One region of the Vibrio sp. SCSIO 43137 genome, then DNA from elsewhere that is predicted to be linked to it. Evidence: predicted binding sites of a transcription regulator. Region 1 holds the regulator's gene; each other region holds the start of a gene.
The links. The regulator PurR, encoded in region 1, represses purine synthesis genes. The targets are predictions, from matches to a motif close to TNANGNAAACGTTTNCNTNA.
Positions count from the first base shown of each region.

Region 2: PK654_RS03550 (NCS2 family permease) is a predicted target of PurR. The motif match lies at 1,233-1,252, and genes of this name have one in related genera.
Region 3: PK654_RS06820 (phosphoribosylaminoimidazolesuccinocarboxamide synthase) is a predicted target of PurR. The motif match lies at 1,396-1,415, and genes of this name have one in related genera.
Region 4: PK654_RS05315 (inosine/guanosine kinase) is a predicted target of PurR. The motif match lies at 2,023-2,042, and genes of this name have one in related genera.

Region 1 covers NZ_CP116383.1:1,976,026-1,979,991, reverse strand. Annotated here, with positions in the region: gene PK654_RS09270 (TfoX/Sxy family DNA transformation protein) at 86-676, opposite strand; cyclic di-GMP riboswitch class I at 791-873, opposite strand; gene purR (HTH-type transcriptional repressor PurR) at 1,064-2,083, opposite strand; gene torD (molecular chaperone TorD) at 2,307-2,954, opposite strand; gene torR (two-component system response regulator TorR) at 3,189-3,902, shown strand.
Region 2 covers NZ_CP116383.1:731,030-734,995, reverse strand. Annotated here, with positions in the region: gene PK654_RS03550 (NCS2 family permease) at 1-1,201, opposite strand, end outside; gene PK654_RS03545 (aminoacyl-histidine dipeptidase) at 2,390-3,859, shown strand.
Region 3 covers NZ_CP116383.1:1,450,428-1,454,393, reverse strand. Annotated here, with positions in the region: gene PK654_RS06840 (hypothetical protein) at 1-376, shown strand, start outside; gene PK654_RS06835 (hypothetical protein) at 479-664, shown strand; gene PK654_RS06830 (hypothetical protein) at 608-751, opposite strand; gene PK654_RS06825 (hypothetical protein) at 904-1,311, shown strand; gene PK654_RS06820 (phosphoribosylaminoimidazolesuccinocarboxamide synthase) at 1,516-2,622, shown strand; gene PK654_RS06815 (hypothetical protein) at 2,877-3,323, shown strand; gene PK654_RS06810 (substrate-binding periplasmic protein) at 3,438-3,966, opposite strand, start outside.
Region 4 covers NZ_CP116383.1:1,111,345-1,115,310, reverse strand. Annotated here, with positions in the region: gene PK654_RS05320 (H-NS family histone-like protein) at 171-578, shown strand; gene PK654_RS05315 (inosine/guanosine kinase) at 643-1,947, opposite strand; gene PK654_RS05310 (DUF2057 domain-containing protein) at 2,122-2,739, opposite strand; gene PK654_RS05305 (porin) at 2,841-3,875, opposite strand.

The sequences.
Region 1 (3,966 bases):
TATTTCGTTTAAACCTTAATCTGAACAGAACAAAAAAGCCGCTAAACAGAGTTAGCGGCTTTGCATTAGCTGGCTTGCAGGTCAATTAATTGAGAGCCTGCATAAGTTCTGCTCGTCTCTCTTGGGTGATTACAGACCAGTGTGTCCCTTTAAGGGCGCCTTCAAGAGCCCACAAAAGTTCTAAATTAACGGTGTCGGGGTGACTTTTCTGTATCGCTTTATAAGCACCAACGGCACCTACTTGTTTCAGGTCGGAGACGGATGCAATACCGGCTTTCTTCAGCATGCGTTCAGTGCCAAGGCGCAGATTAGGTAGATCTTTTAGCCTGCTTGGCTTTTCTTCCGCGTGAGTGGCTTTTTCACTCTTCGCATACTCCAGAGCTTCAGTGGCAATAGAGAGTATCTGATCTGTGTTGTTCCATATTTCATCTGGCAGAGCAAAATACTTAGTGACAACGGGAAAACCACGCTTTTTATAAACGTAAGGTGTGTATCCTGCTGCCTTATACTTTTCAGCGGAAGCTTTATGAGCTCTTATGTGGAGAGAGTTATTTACAACAAGAGCGAACATGGTTTCATCGACAAAAATCCCGAATCCGCCAAACATTGAACGCGACTTTACTTTGCCGAATCGTTCAAATAATAGTAGTGAATCTTTGAGTACTGGTTTATCCATTTTCATAGTCTCGGGTTAGGAAATTGCATCAACCAATTCAGTACCGAGAAATTAACAGAACAGCGAGTTGAGTTGTCAGAACAACGTAAAAACTCAATAGCCTGTCAATCAGTCTTCGGCAACCCCGCTACCTTTCATTTCTGTTAAGGCCGGAAGCTTTGCGTCCCACCCTTTCGGATGGTTTGCCCTGATCGTGACTCTATAAATATAGATAATTTCTGGACAGAGATCACTTTATAGAATGTTTAATGTGATGTTGCTCACTAAATCTCTGGCCGTATTTAAGCAAATTACTAGAGTATTAATTCAAGAGGTGAATGTAATTAGAAGGTTAAATTGCCGTGCTGAAACAGTACTGCACGGCAAACTAAAACATAGCAAATCAGCTTAATTACTAATATTTTTAACGCTATCGCGTACAACCAATTCTGGCTGCATTTCGAACACACGTTTTTCGTGTTCTTTGTTCTTGATTCTTTCCAGCAGAATCTCAAATGCTGTTTTACCTACACGTCGCTTAGGCTGGTGAATGGTGGTTAGCGGCGGAGAGAAATAAGCTGCAAGGTCAATATTGTCATAACCGATCACAGAGATATCTTCCGGGATACGGATACCACGGTGCTGAAGACGGCTCATCAGGCCTAAAGCCATGGTGTCGTTAAAGCAGAATACTGCCGTCGGTTTTTTGTCCATAGCCAGAATCTTGTCAGCGGCCTCAACGGCTGTATCGCATTCAAAGTTACCTTCAAGGATCTTACTTTCGTCAAACTTGATGCCATTCTCTTCCAGCGCGCGGCGATAGCCCTGAGTTCTTTCTATACAGAGTTTCTTATCCAGATGACCGCTAAGGCAGGCGATATCAGTATGGCCATTCTCAATAAGGTATTTGGTCGCTAGGTAACCACCCTCTTCGGAGTTATCAATAATCTTATCTGAATCATCTTCAGAGGACGAGGTACCCTGACCCCAGTCCATAATTACTTTAGGAATATCGGCGTGACCGTCCAGCATCTCCTGAAGTTCAGCTGTCAGGTCAGAACACATAACAAAAATGCCATCAACACGTTTTTCTGCCAGCATGCGGATATAATCGCGCTGTTTCTCGTAGATACCACCTGTGTTACACAGAATAAGAGTGTAACCCTGACGGTAACAGTAGCTCTCAACGCCATCTACAACTTCAGCCAGAAACGGGTTAGTAGACTGAGTTACCAACATACCGATAGTGCGGGTTGTATTACATTTTAAACTTCTGGCCACAGCACTAGGGGCGTAGTTGAGCTCTTTTACTGCGTCCATCACTTTTTGCTGAGTCGCCTCAGCAACAAAACGAGTTTTATTAATTACGTGAGATACAGTAGTCGTTGATACGCCAGCGATGCGCGCAACATCTTTTATGGTGGCCATAAGCTTATCCTATTATTCTGATGTTCTTATAAAGTGTAGACAACTTTTAAATCCATCAATATCTGTGCCGGAAACACAAAAAACCGCTATCTGGTATAGCGGTTTATGATTTTCATGCGTTTATCATCGTTTTCGCAGGCATGATAGCCGCTTTTGCGCAACATACAAAGCTAAAGCTCTAATTAATTTGTATTTGGTCACATTTGCCTGCTATTGCCTGAGATTATTCTCCGGCAAGATAAGTGCAGTCCAGCTTTAAGAAATCGACCAGCAGTGTAGAGACACTGGAATAAAAACCAAAATCATCGAACTTACTGCATTTTTTACTGAACTCAGGGATCCAGCTTAACAGATAAGTTTCAATAAATGCTTTCTGTTCCAGCAGAGCTTGATCAATATGTTCCAGCTTTTCCAGCTCGTTGGATCGAATGATCATATTGCCGAGAAAATCCAGTTCGATGGCAATATGGTCAGCAGGTTCGTTCAGGTCACTGTGTACATCGACACCCTGACTCTGCATCAGTTTTTGCATCTCCTGAGCAGGCTTGTCATTTAACAGGCCGTTCTCACCTATGTACATGGAGGCGTAGGGAAGGGCGCCCGATTTATCTGTCTGCAAAAACAGGCCACAGAAATCTGCTGCCAGTTCCAGTTGAGCATCTTCACGATCCTGAAGACGGTTTAATGCATCAACCATTTTGTCAACAGAAGGCTTAAGGGTAGGGTTCTCACCCAGCCCGGTTAAAAATGAACGGATTTCTGGAGAGTGGTATGCCTGAACATCTTTTTCTGTCAGCTCTTTGGCAAAAAGACTAGAAAGCCACCAGTAGATTTCAGCTCGTTTTTCATTAAACGCTTTTGTCTCTTCCATTATTTAATTCCTAAATAAACAATACTTAAATAATTGTATGCAAAAAATATGAATAGAATTAACTTAAATTATGACAATATATTAAGAAAAATAGGAGAAAATTAACACGGCGTCAAATAGTTGTTCTCCATCAATAAAAATCAAAAAACTCAATAAAAAACTTATTCTGGGCTAGAATTGTTAAATAATATAAATAGAATGCAACGTAACTGAAAAACGGAAAAAGTCATGGTCATGAGCAGTCACGTATTAGTTGTAGAAGATGATGTAGTCACCCGCAGTAAATTGGTCGGGTATTTTCAGAATGAAGGCTATCAGGTCAGTGAAGCCGAAAATGGCGACACCATGCGGGAGGTGCTTCAGGAAAACAATATCGATCTGGTGATGCTGGATATTAACTTGCCGGGTGAAGATGGACTAATGCTGACGCGGGAGCTCAGGACTCAATCGGATATTGGCATCATACTGGTTACCGGACGTACGGACAGTATTGATAAAATTGTCGGCCTTGAAATGGGGGCAGACGACTATGTGACTAAGCCTTTTGAGCTTAGAGAGCTGTTGGTAAGGGTTAAAAACCTGCTATGGAGAATCTCTCTGGTACGTAACCCGCCGGGGGAACCTGACAAGGAGCAGGATTCAGAGTTTGTTGTCCACTTTGGTGAGTGGGTATTTGATATCCAGAGAAGGGCATTAAGCAAAGATGGTCTGCCGGTAAAACTGACCAAAGCAGAGTATGAGTTGCTGGTTGCTCTCTCTTCTAATTCAAATAAAGTTCTTAGCCGCGAACGTATTCTTAATATGATCAGCCACAGAGTTGATGCTCCTAATGACAGAACCATAGATGTATTGATTCGCCGGTTAAGAGCGAAAATGGAATATGATCCAAAAAATCCACAGATATTTGTTACTGTGCATGGTGAAGGATATATGTTTGCCGGCGATTAAGGCCATTATTTTTAATAAATTAATATAACTGTTAATAAAAGCCGGGGTATTTCCCCGGCTTTTT
Region 2 (3,966 bases), 1.2 Mb from region 1:
TAGCCGCATACGCGATAAAGCCAAGGGCAATACCGTCTGCGATAGAATAAGTTAATGGCATTAATAGACAAATAACAACAACCGGAGCCGCTTCCGTAAGGTCACGCCAATCGATTGCTACTAAGCCCGACATCATAAGAATCGCTACATAAAATAACGCACCCGATGTCGCATATGCTGGGATCATACCTGCTAATGGCGAGAAGAATAATGCAAGTAAGAATAAAATGCCAACCACAACTGCAGTTAATCCGGTTCTGCCACCGGAAGCGACACCAGAAACACTCTCAATATAAGAGGTTGTGTTAGAAGTACCAAGCAAAGCACCAACTGAGGTTGCCGTCGAATCAGCAAGAAGTGCGCGGTTAAGACGAGGAATTTTTCCGTCTTCTTTGATCAGGTTTGCTTTAGTCGCTACCCCTACCAGAGTTCCGGCAGTATCAAACAAGTCAACAAACAGGAAAGCAAACACAACAGAAATCATACCTACTTCAAATACTGCCGATAAATCCAGCTGCATAAAGGTAGGAGCAATACTAGGCGGAGCAGAAACAATACCGGTGAACTGAACATCTCCGAACAGAACGCCCAGAGCCGTTACTGCAAGGATAGCGATCATTACCGCTGCTTTAAATCCACGGTGCACTAAGGCAATAGTAAGGAAGAAACCAACGGCAGCCAACACACCTTTCAGGGAAGTTACCGAACCAAGGGAAACAAGGGTTGCCGGATTATCACCAACAATACCGGCGCCTTGTAGAGCAATGAAGGCAAGGAACAGACCGATACCGGCAGAGATGCCCGTTCTCAGAGACATTGGAATAGAATTAATAATCCACTCTCGAATCTTGAACACACTTAAAAGAATAAACAGAATACCGGAAAAGAATACTGCGCCAAGAGCAACCTGCCATGTATAACCCATACCAAACACTACTGAATAGGTAAAAAAGGCATTCAGTCCCATACCCGGAGCCTGCGCAATCGGATAATTGGCGATAAGCCCCATGATAAAACAACCAACCGCTGCGGCAAGGCAGGTGGCAACAAACACAGCCCCGCGATCCATGCCTGTTTCTGACAGAATGGCCGGGTTAACGAAGATGATATAAGCCATAGTAAGAAAAGTGGTCATCCCTGCGATCACTTCAGTGCGGACATTAGTTCCGTTTTCACTGAGCTTAAATAGCTTTTCCAGCATAATAAAGTTCCCTAAAACTATAAAACAACAAAATAGTAAACGTTTGCGTAAACGATTGGCACGAATTATAGAGTTATCAATTTTCAATTTCCAGCCCGAATTAGCGGTTAATGGCTAAAAACATATAAAAAGCAGTTATCACGTAGCGTTTTCGCAACATGATCAGAAAATAACCATTTGAATTACATTGATTAATAATAGAAAAACACCATTCCATCTGACTGATGTTTTTTTGCGCCAAATCAATATTTATATAAGGAAAAAACTCAGATATTGCGAAAGTATTAAGCCTATTTAAGCAGCTCTTAGAAAAGAATGAAACGAACAGCATATAAAGGCAATTAATGTAATGGATTACATTAAAGGATAAAAAAACGCTACCTAAAGCAGGTAGCGTGCGAATAACTCTGACCCAGTATAACTGGTATAAATTCGAAATAATTGGGGGGTGAACTTAACGTTCAAATCACAAATAATTGTGAATTCTGTTAGTAGCCAAAGCTTGTTGGATACTGGAAATTCTGTGTGTAGATTGATGGTTCAACCCAAAACAGTGTAGAAACTAAACCTTTCATATTTATCACCTTTTAATCAATTTGTTGTTGACTCTCAGTTCCCTGGAGGCGATTCGCCGCTCTTTTCCCTGAGCTTAAGTTCATTTGAACTCTATTTTTCGTAATTTTGTTACAGAATCATCTGTAAAAGTGTGAATTAAGCACAACCGGTGCTTATTTCAATTAGTAACCAAAGCTTGATGGGTACTGAAAATTCTCTGTGTATACTGATGGCTCAACCCAAAACAGTGCAGAAACTAAACCTTTCATATTTATCACCTTTTCAATCAATTAAATCATGTTTGACTCTCGGTTCCCTGGAGGCGATTAGCGGGCTCTTTCCTTGAGCATTTGCTCTTCATCTCAGAAGATGGTGCTACTATAACACCATGAAATTTTATTACAAGATAAAAGTGATACAAATCACAATTTTTTATTTAAATTGACCTCGATCACTATTGATACGTAGGTAAATTACGGAAATATTCCCCATGTAAAGTTCTCATTACTACCCATATCAACTCTTTGCCCTTACCCTCTTCAGTCATCAGATTGGCAGTGATATGATGCTGCATTCTTAAAATATGACCTATATATAAATAGAGGCTTTCCGCCTTTAATAAGGAGCTACCCTGTGTCTAATTATCATTCGGAAATAAGCACGCTTTCTCCAGAGCCTGTTTGGCAGTTTTTCGATAAAATCTGCTCTATTCCTCACCCTTCCAAACATGAAGAAGCATTAGCTCAGTACATTGTCGGCTGGGCCAAAGAGCAAGGGTTGGATGTAAAAAGAGATGCAACCGGGAATGTCTTTATTAAAAAACCGGCAACGGAAGGTATGGAAAACCGTAAAGGTGTTGTGCTTCAGGCGCACATAGATATGGTTCCTCAGAAAAACGAAGATACCAAACACGACTTTGAAACCGACGCTATCCAGCCTTATATCGATGGCGAATGGGTTACCGCAAAAGGCACTACCCTTGGTGCTGACAATGGTATGGGTATGGCTTCATGCCTTGCGGTTCTGGCATCAGATGAAATCAAACACGGCCCACTGGAAGTACTGCTGACTATAGATGAAGAAGCGGGAATGACTGGCGCATTCGGTCTGGAAGAGGGCTGGCTTGAAGGAGATATCCTGCTGAACACTGACTCTGAGCAGGAAGGCGAAGTCTATATGGGCTGTGCCGGTGGTATCGACGGTACTATCACTTTCGATGTAAAACGCGAGAAGATTCCTGCCGGCTATGTTACCCGTGAACTGTCACTAAAAGGCCTTAAAGGTGGTCACTCTGGCTGTGATATTCATACCGGTCGTGGTAATGCTAACAAACTACTTGGTCGTTTCCTTGCCGGACACGCGGAAGAGCTGGAACTTAGAGTTATTGATTTCCGTGGCGGCAGCCTGCGTAACGCAATTCCGCGTGAAGCCTTTGTTACCGTTGCAGTTCCAATGGTAAATGAAGGTATGCTTAACGAGCTATTTACCAAGTTTATTAATATTCTTAAACACGAAATCGGTAAAGTAGAAACAGGCATCCTGCCTCTTTACGAAGTGGTTGAAACCGATGCACAAATGTTTAGTCAGGAGTCTCAGGATCGCTTTATTGCCGGATTAAATGCCTGCCCGAACGGTGTTATCCGCATGAGCGATGATATTCAGGGTGTGGTAGAAACCTCTCTGAATGTTGGTGTGATCACCACTAAGAAGAGCAAGGTAATTGTTCACTGCCTTATCCGTTCACTGATCGACTCCGGCCGCAGTCAGGTTGAAGGTATGCTTAGCTCAATTGCCCAGCTTGCGAAAGCCAAGGTAGAGTTTGACGGCGCATATCCGGGCTGGAAACCGGATGCAGACTCAGAAATCATGCACATATTCCGTGATGTTTATGAAGGTATCTACGGCAACAAGCCAAATATCATGGTCATCCACGCCGGCCTTGAGTGTGGCCTGTTTAAAGAACCATACCCGAATATGGATATGATCTCTTTCGGTCCGACGATTAAATTCCCTCATTCACCAGATGAGAAAGTGAAGATCGATACCGTTGCCCTGTTCTGGGAGCAGATGGTGGCTATTCTGGAAAATATTCCTAAGAAATAATCGCTAATCAGAATAATTAAGGGGTTATACGCTAACGTATAACCCCTTTTTGTTTTGACCAGAACAATATTTCTAATTGTTCTGCAGCATATGTCATTAAGCTGATA
Region 3 (3,966 bases), 530 kb from region 1:
GGTCGCTTTCGTTGCCCTGAAACGTTCCAGAAGAACTAAAAAGCAGTCTCAGACTGACGCGCTGCAACAGACCATATCTCAACAGAAAAAGAAGATTAAATCCCTTCAGTTACATATCAATAAAGCTCATCAACAGTTAAAACAGAATCAGCAGGTAAAACAGATAAACGCTGCAGATAATAATCTTTCCCTTGCTTGTGCCCTGCTCGGCTTTAAAACAAATGATATCCCCGGCGAAAAAGCGATAAAGGCCAGATATAAAATGCTCAGCCGTGTTTACCACCCCGATGCCAACGGCAGCGAAGAAGAGATGAAACGCTTGAATGCTGCGGTAAAGCTTGTTGTTAGCCACTTAAAAAAAACCAGTAAAAATTAAAATAACATTTTATTAACACGCCAAGATGTTTTGTGTATAATCCGTGACCGAATTACGATTCCCTACTCGTAATCGATTAATCGATGTTGACGGAGAAAAGTTATGTTCACTAAAGAAGGCGTATGCGATTGGTGTAACAAACTAAGCTTACTGACACGTCACGATTATGTTGACGGCAAATGCCATTTTTCATGTGCTCAATGCAATGATATGGCAAGGTTAGATGTCCGCCTATTCAACAGGGATGAACTCGCACTCAACGGAAGAAGCAGCGATATCAACCAATAAAATAAGCTTAGCTTCAATAGAGTCGCTGTATAGCGACTCTTTTTGATCCTGCCCACTCTCTATCTTCAGCAAAGTACTCTCTGTCAAAATTCCTTTTCAGAAACAGGTTAAAACCGCTCTCGCGCATCAATTTGTCAGTTTATTCATCACATCGATGAATTAACCGACAAAAAACACTTGATCAATGGGTGAAATACAAGTACTGTTTGTTTATACAGTATGTACATGGGAACAGTATTATGCTTCAAATCAATACAGAAAAACGCGCACTACCGGTTAATAACAGCACTGATTTCTCTCTGAATACTAATCAGTATGATCACAATGTTTATCGCCAACTGGCAGAGCTATCCAATAAAAGACAATGGATTTTGTTTACTGCAAACTGTCCCCGCCCTTCTCATACTGAGCTAACTTCATTCGATATTAATTGCAGCAATGTCATCCATATGAAACCTTCACTGCACCTGAGTGAAGCAGAGATTGTTATTAAGGCAATTCAGGCTGGTACCGCAAGTGCCGTTGTTGCCAGTAGCACTCTTAGCCATTACGAAAAGGCCAAAGTTCTTTCTGTTGCCGGCGACTATCACTGTAACGTTTTTTTCCTCACTGAGTCACAGCAGAGCGCTTCTCACCTTTGGCACTAATTTACTTCAGCCTGCCTGCATCCGCAGTCAGGCTTTTTCTCTGTTCTTCCTTTAAGCCTGCTGTTATTTTCTAAAACTCAATTCTTACGCAATCGTTTGCTTTTTATCTGGAAGGTTTGAAAACTTCTGGTATCATTCGCAGTTATCTACAGCCTGACCTGTAAAATAGTCGATTAAAATCATTACGTAGTAAGGGAATACAACATGAACCTTTCGGATCAAGTGCTCGCCGTTAACGATGATCTTCCAATTCGCACCGATAAGCCCGTTCATAGCGGTAAAGTCCGCTCCGTTTACTGGCTTACTGAACAAGATAGCCGTAGGCTGATTAAACAGAAAGGTTATGATGTTCCTGCCGACACCCCTCTTGCGGTCATGGTAATCAGTGATCGTATCTCGGCATTTGATTGCATCTGGAAAGGTGAAAACGGACTTAAAGGCGTTCCGGGAAAAGGAGCGGCGCTAAATGCTATCTCTAATCACTGGTTCCGGCTGTTTAAAGAGAACGGTCTGGCCGAAAGCCATATTCTCGATATTCCCCACCCTTTTGTCTGGATCGTTCAGAAAGCCAGACCGGTAATGATAGAAGCCATTTGCCGCCGCTATATCACAGGTTCGATGTGGCGTTCATACAGTAACGGAGAGCGTGAGTTTTGTGGCATCAAGCTTGCTGAAGGACTAACGCAGAATGGCCGCCTTGCCGAGCTTCTGTTCACACCATCGACCAAAGGCATACTTAAAGGTATTCCGGGCGTTCCTGAGGCTGATGATGTCAATATCACCCGCGACGATATTGTAAACAACTACAACGCTTTTAATTTTCAAAGCAGCGAAGATATCGCTTTATACGAAAAGCTGCTCAAGGATGGTTTTGAGGTAATTAGCAATGCCCTTGAAAAGCTAGGTCAGATCTTTGTTGATACCAAATTTGAATTCGGATATGTCACAGATAAAAACGGCCAGAGCAAATTAATCTATATGGATGAGGTTGGTACTCCCGACTCTTCACGTATCTGGCAGGAATCAGAATATAAAAAAGGCAATATTGTCGAGAATTCCAAAGAGGGCTTCCGCCAGTTTCTACTTAACTACTTCCCTGACCCGGATATTCTGCTGAATAAAAGTAGAATGGATGAGCGTCAGGCACTGGCAGAAGACAACGAGTTGCCTCTTCATGCCATTCAGCAAATCTCAGAAACTTATATAGGTATCGCTGAAAAAATCACCGGCAGTAAAATTGAGTTATCTGCCAACCCTAAGCAAGAGATAATTCAGGTTCTGCAACAGGATTACGATTTAATCGTCAGCTAAACTGAACCCATTCGTCGAACTCCACCGCGCCATCACTGGCGCGGTGTTTTTTTATTGATATCTGTCTGATGACAATCGCGGTAACTTTTTGCGATCTGTTATTTAAAATCTTCCCTGATGACAGAACGGTGGTTACTTTACAATCGCCCTTTTCTCCACTAAATAAAAAGTTATATCTTTGTGAAATATTTTTCAGCCCTCTTTGGTCTTTTGATGGTATACGCCACTGGCCACTTAATTACAAAGGACTTCTCATGAAATCTAAGCTACTAAAATTTGTACCATCCGCATTTATTGCATTTGTTTTTATTCAGTCTCTGTTTTTTAAATTTACCGGTTCTTATGAGACAGAATTTATTTTCGGTACATTGGGTGAATGGTCAGGGCTGGCATGGTTTGGCAGTGTCGGTGGTTATCTAATCGGCTTCGCCGAGCTGATTGCCGCCTTTATGCTGTTTAGTCGTTTTCACGGTCTGGGCGCGCTGATGAGTGTTGGCATTATGACTGGTGCGATTTTCTTCCACCTGTTCACACCACTAGGTATCGTGATGCCTGAATTTAACAGTGCCGGTGAAGTGATTGGTAACGATGGTGGCCTGCTGTTTACTATGGCGTGTATTGTATGGACATGTGGCGCATTCCTGACTATCCGCGATCTACGCAGCGAACAAAGTACTTTAAAGCTGTTACTTAACAGATAGAGTTTTAAATGTTGAGCAGGTAACCGCCTTTTCTGCCTGCTCAACAACTCTTCTTGTTCAACTGCCAGCACAACTAACTTCTACCCCGCCGTTTATCTGCCTTAATCAAACTCGTTAAAGATCAATTTCCAGAAACTGCTGAACGTCGCCGCTGATATACATCTCCTCCAGTGCCCTGTCTATCTTCTCCAGTTTTGACTCGGAAATATCCGGGTGACAGGCCATATAGTTAATACTGGTAAAGAACACCAGCTCTGGTTTACCTAATTTAAATCCATATTGCTCTGACAGCCTTTTTGCTGCATTAACATTAACCACCCACAAATCCACCCGGCCATGTTTCAGCATCAGCAGGCCTTGTTTCATCTCTCTGGTAAGTCGTACGCTAAAGCCGTTTTTCTTCAGATAATTGCCGATACTTCCGCCAAGGTAGGTAGCGATATGGTATTCAGAAGCATCACTAAGGTTTATCAGAGGAATCTTTTTGTCCGGCGCACTGTAAAAAGCGTACTGATTAATGGCTATCGGACCGACCCACGAGAACATAGACTCCCTTTCCTGAGTGCGGTTAACAGGAAACACACAACTGTTTTTGTTGTGAACGACTGTGCTAAACCCTCGCATCACGGGTTTAACCACTACC
Region 4 (3,966 bases), 860 kb from region 1:
TTAAATAATCTGAAATAATAAATACACATTTCTTATATCAAAATCGACGTATATGGCTACGTTTTTATATTAATAGAGGTATTTTCATATATAATTTTAGATTTTTTATTTGTATAATCCAATTTCACTGTTATTATTATAATCGTTTAATAAATCATATGGGATAAATCATGTCAGAACTTACTAAAACTCTGCTTAATATTCGTAGTCTGCGTGCATTTGCTCGCGAATTAACTTTCGAACAATTAGAAGAAGCCTTAGAAAAACTAACTATTGTTGTAGAAGAGCGCCGCGAAGCTGCTGAAGAAGAAAAAGCAGCAAACGAAGCACGCGAAGCTAAACTTGCAGAATATGCGCAAATGATTGCAAAAGACGGAATTGATGTTGAAGATCTTATTTCAGCTCTTTCTGGTGAAGCAAAAACTAAAACACGCAAGAAGCGCGACCCACGCCCTGCTAAATACAAATATGTAGATACAAACGGCGAAGAAAAGACCTGGACAGGTCAGGGCAGAACACCTTCTGCAATTCAATCTCAGCTTGACGCTGGTAAATCTTTAGATGATTTCCTAATCTAAGATTTCATTTGAATATAAAAAAGAGCTCTTAATGAGCTCTTTTTTATTGGCATCTATTGCTAAATTACCTTTCCCAATATGCCTCTTCCAGGCTGTCTTCTTTCTCTGGTAGTCCTCTGGATAAACGAGGTGAATGTTGTACCAGAACTTCATAACTTGAACGGTTTGCATACTTACAAACTTGAGAGAATGAAGAGTAAGTTAAATAAGCGTGCTGGTGTTTACTTGAATTAGGCACATTTTCTTTGTGGTACTTATTCGCGGCCATATCATGTAATAAAGCTGATAACGCAGCATCTCCTGCCCCATTGGTATTTTTTATTTTTTCCGGTCCACCCATATATGGCGCAATATGCGAATATATTTTAATCGGTGTTTCACAGGAAGACCTGGTTGCAGGGCGGCTAAACTCATATTGATTAAATTCTGCAATAGCACCCGGTAGCAAAGGCAATGATGTTGTACGCTTAGCTGAGTCTTCAGTATAACCCGCCATAAACAGCCCTACAGGGCCTGCTGTACACAGAACCATATCTACCCAATCCAACGCCTTATCCGAAGCTAACAACGGGTCATTTTCCCCTGTCAAGGCTTCTGCTTCTTCTTCATTCATAGCAACGACAGAAACATTTTCAGCTAAGAAGTCTTGCCAGAATTTAGGGTCGTCCTGAATTACGTACTTGGTACCAAGAGTCAGTACTACAGGCACATCGTATTTCTTAGCGTATTCGATGGCCTTCATAGTAGCTTCAGGCATTGGATCGCCCTCTTTACAGCGAACCAGATACGCCGTTAACACAAGCGCTGAAGCGGTTTTAAAAATAGACTCTGGAATACTATCAGGAGAAAGCTGGTTCATCTGCCCTTCACTAATAGCGAAGGTACGCTCACCATCTTCAGTAATCAGTGCAAAACAGCGGCCAATGGCACCTTCTACGCCCTGAAGGTAGTTCAGATCCATACGGCTGGAGGTTTTACAGATATAACGATAACCGTAGCTACCAATCTCGATACTCTTGCTCATTACACCCAGCAGAGTCGACTTATCATCGGCCAGTACAGAGTAGTTATGCAGAGTATTACCAATGGTTCCGCCAGCAAACTCATTGCTGATTAAATCTTCTTGCTTAAGCTGCTGGTAAAGCGCTTCTGCTGTTTGATCATCAATAACCAGAGAGTGTCCCTTACTCAGGCCATACTTTTCAATAAAATCATCAGATACTCTCGCTTCAATATCCACCAGAGTTTGATCAACCCCGATAATATGAGTACTTGCCATTTTTTTACTTGATTGTGTCTGGCTGACCAATGGGTCACGAGCATGAACAGGAAAATAGTGCTTGGATTTGCGCTGGCCGGGGAATTTCATAAGCTGATTCTGCTGGTTAATATAGTAAAGCGCCAATTCTAGCCCTCTATGTCACCGACAGCAATAAATAGAAAACAAGGCAAACGGTTGCGTGGTATTTCTTTGCAACAAGTGAAAACAAAAAAACCGGAGGCTCTATAGTTAGCTCCGGCTCTTACAAGATAAAGCAGATGATTACTCTTGGTCGATCATCCACTTTTTAAATGCTTTTCGTTCTGCTCTGGTCGCTTTTGAGTACCAGTACTGCAGTTGTGCTACCGGCTTGCTAGCATCGGCTTCTTTTAGCTCAGTGATTTTCTCCGGAGTAAATTGCTCATAACCAGCTTCGTTAGAGAAATAAATACCGTGCTCTTTATTGTAAGCTTCTACTAAGGCAGGCACATTAGCGTATGGTAAGAAGCTTGAAGTGGTAGGAATCACAAACTGCTCCATTTTTACTTCTTGTCCTGATGCATTAACTAGCTTAAAAATTGGCTGCTTAGCATCAAAGGCTTTTTTAAGTACTTTGTAACGGTTACTAACAACTTCAAGTTGAACATCTTCTTTTGTATCAAAGGTCAACAAGTAAGGTTTAGAAGCAATATACTCATCTTTCCCTGCAACTCTGAAAGTTGCTTCATACATTGCGGTTATCTGGTTTCTACCCTCTAACAATTGTTGTGTCCTAGCTAACTGGCTTTCTGTCTTCTCACCATTTATCACTTCAACACTCATACCGCTACGCAGCTGTAGGACATTTGCCAATGATGTTAAAGGCAAAAACAGTGCAATAAGTACCAATACTTTCTTCATAAAAACTTCCTTTAGAGAGGGTAAATAGAATTAAAAAAACCAGCATAGTTAGACTATGCTGGTTTTCGCTAATTTCAAAGATTTATCTAAGATAAAATCAATTAGAACTTAACTTTAAGGTTAAGAGTCATGCGATCTTCTTCAGCCTTAGCAGAACCTTCTTTAGCTTCAGTCATCAGGTACTCACCTGTCATAGAAACTTTAGGAGCTAGAGTATAAGTAGCACCGAAGAAAGTAGCTGTTTCTTTTAGTTCAGACTTAGATTTAACGCCTGTAGTAGCATATTTCTTATCAGCATCAAATGCCTGATGAGAAACGTATAGCTGTAGATCTTCCATTGCATCGAACTTAGCGAATACACCGTAAGCGTCACCGTCAGCGATTTGTGAAGCAAGTACAGTACTTGTTGCTTCATAGTTAGCAAACATACCACCAAACTCTACAGGACCAAAGCTTGCAGAAGCAGATAGGCCAGCAACTTTAGTATCTACAGCTTTGTCACCAGCATTTTGGCCTAGCTCACGCTCACCAGCAGAGTATGCAGCAGCTACAGTGAACATATCATGAGAGTATTCTGCAGATAGTGATGTTGTGCCTTTTGTTTTATCAGAATCAGTACCAGAACCGTTTGTCTCATCATCAGTAGTGAAGAAATAAGCTGCAGAAACAGCTACTGGACCGAAATCATTAGAGTAACGGATGCCTTGACCTTTGCTTTCTTCAGCATTGTCGCCAGAAAGAGCAACGTTTTCTGCTTCTGAACCGATATCAACGTTTTCTAGAACGCCGAAAGGATTGCCAGTTTCACCAATCTTAACTGTACCGAAGTCGCCTTGTAGACCAACCCATACATCATCGCCATTAGCGTCGTTGCCGCTTGAGAAATCGTATTCAAAACCAGCAAGAGCTTTAACGTCTGCATTGATTTCATGAGCAATATCAAACTGAAGAGTACCTTTAGAAACTAGCTCAGATGATTTAGTTTTAGCTGCGCCTGCTTTTATTTCTTTGTTCCAGTAAGTAGCTTTTACTTCACCAGATACTGAGATTGAAGAACCTTCGTTCTCGTAGATAGTTGCTGCGTTAACAGAACCAGCTGCAACTAGTACTGATAGAGCGATTAGAGTCTTTTTCATAATAATCCACTGCCTTTTCTTAAGAAAATTTCGGGAAATCCTTTTGGTTCCCTTTTTTTTGTTTTATTGGTGATGACCCTTAGCTAAAGCG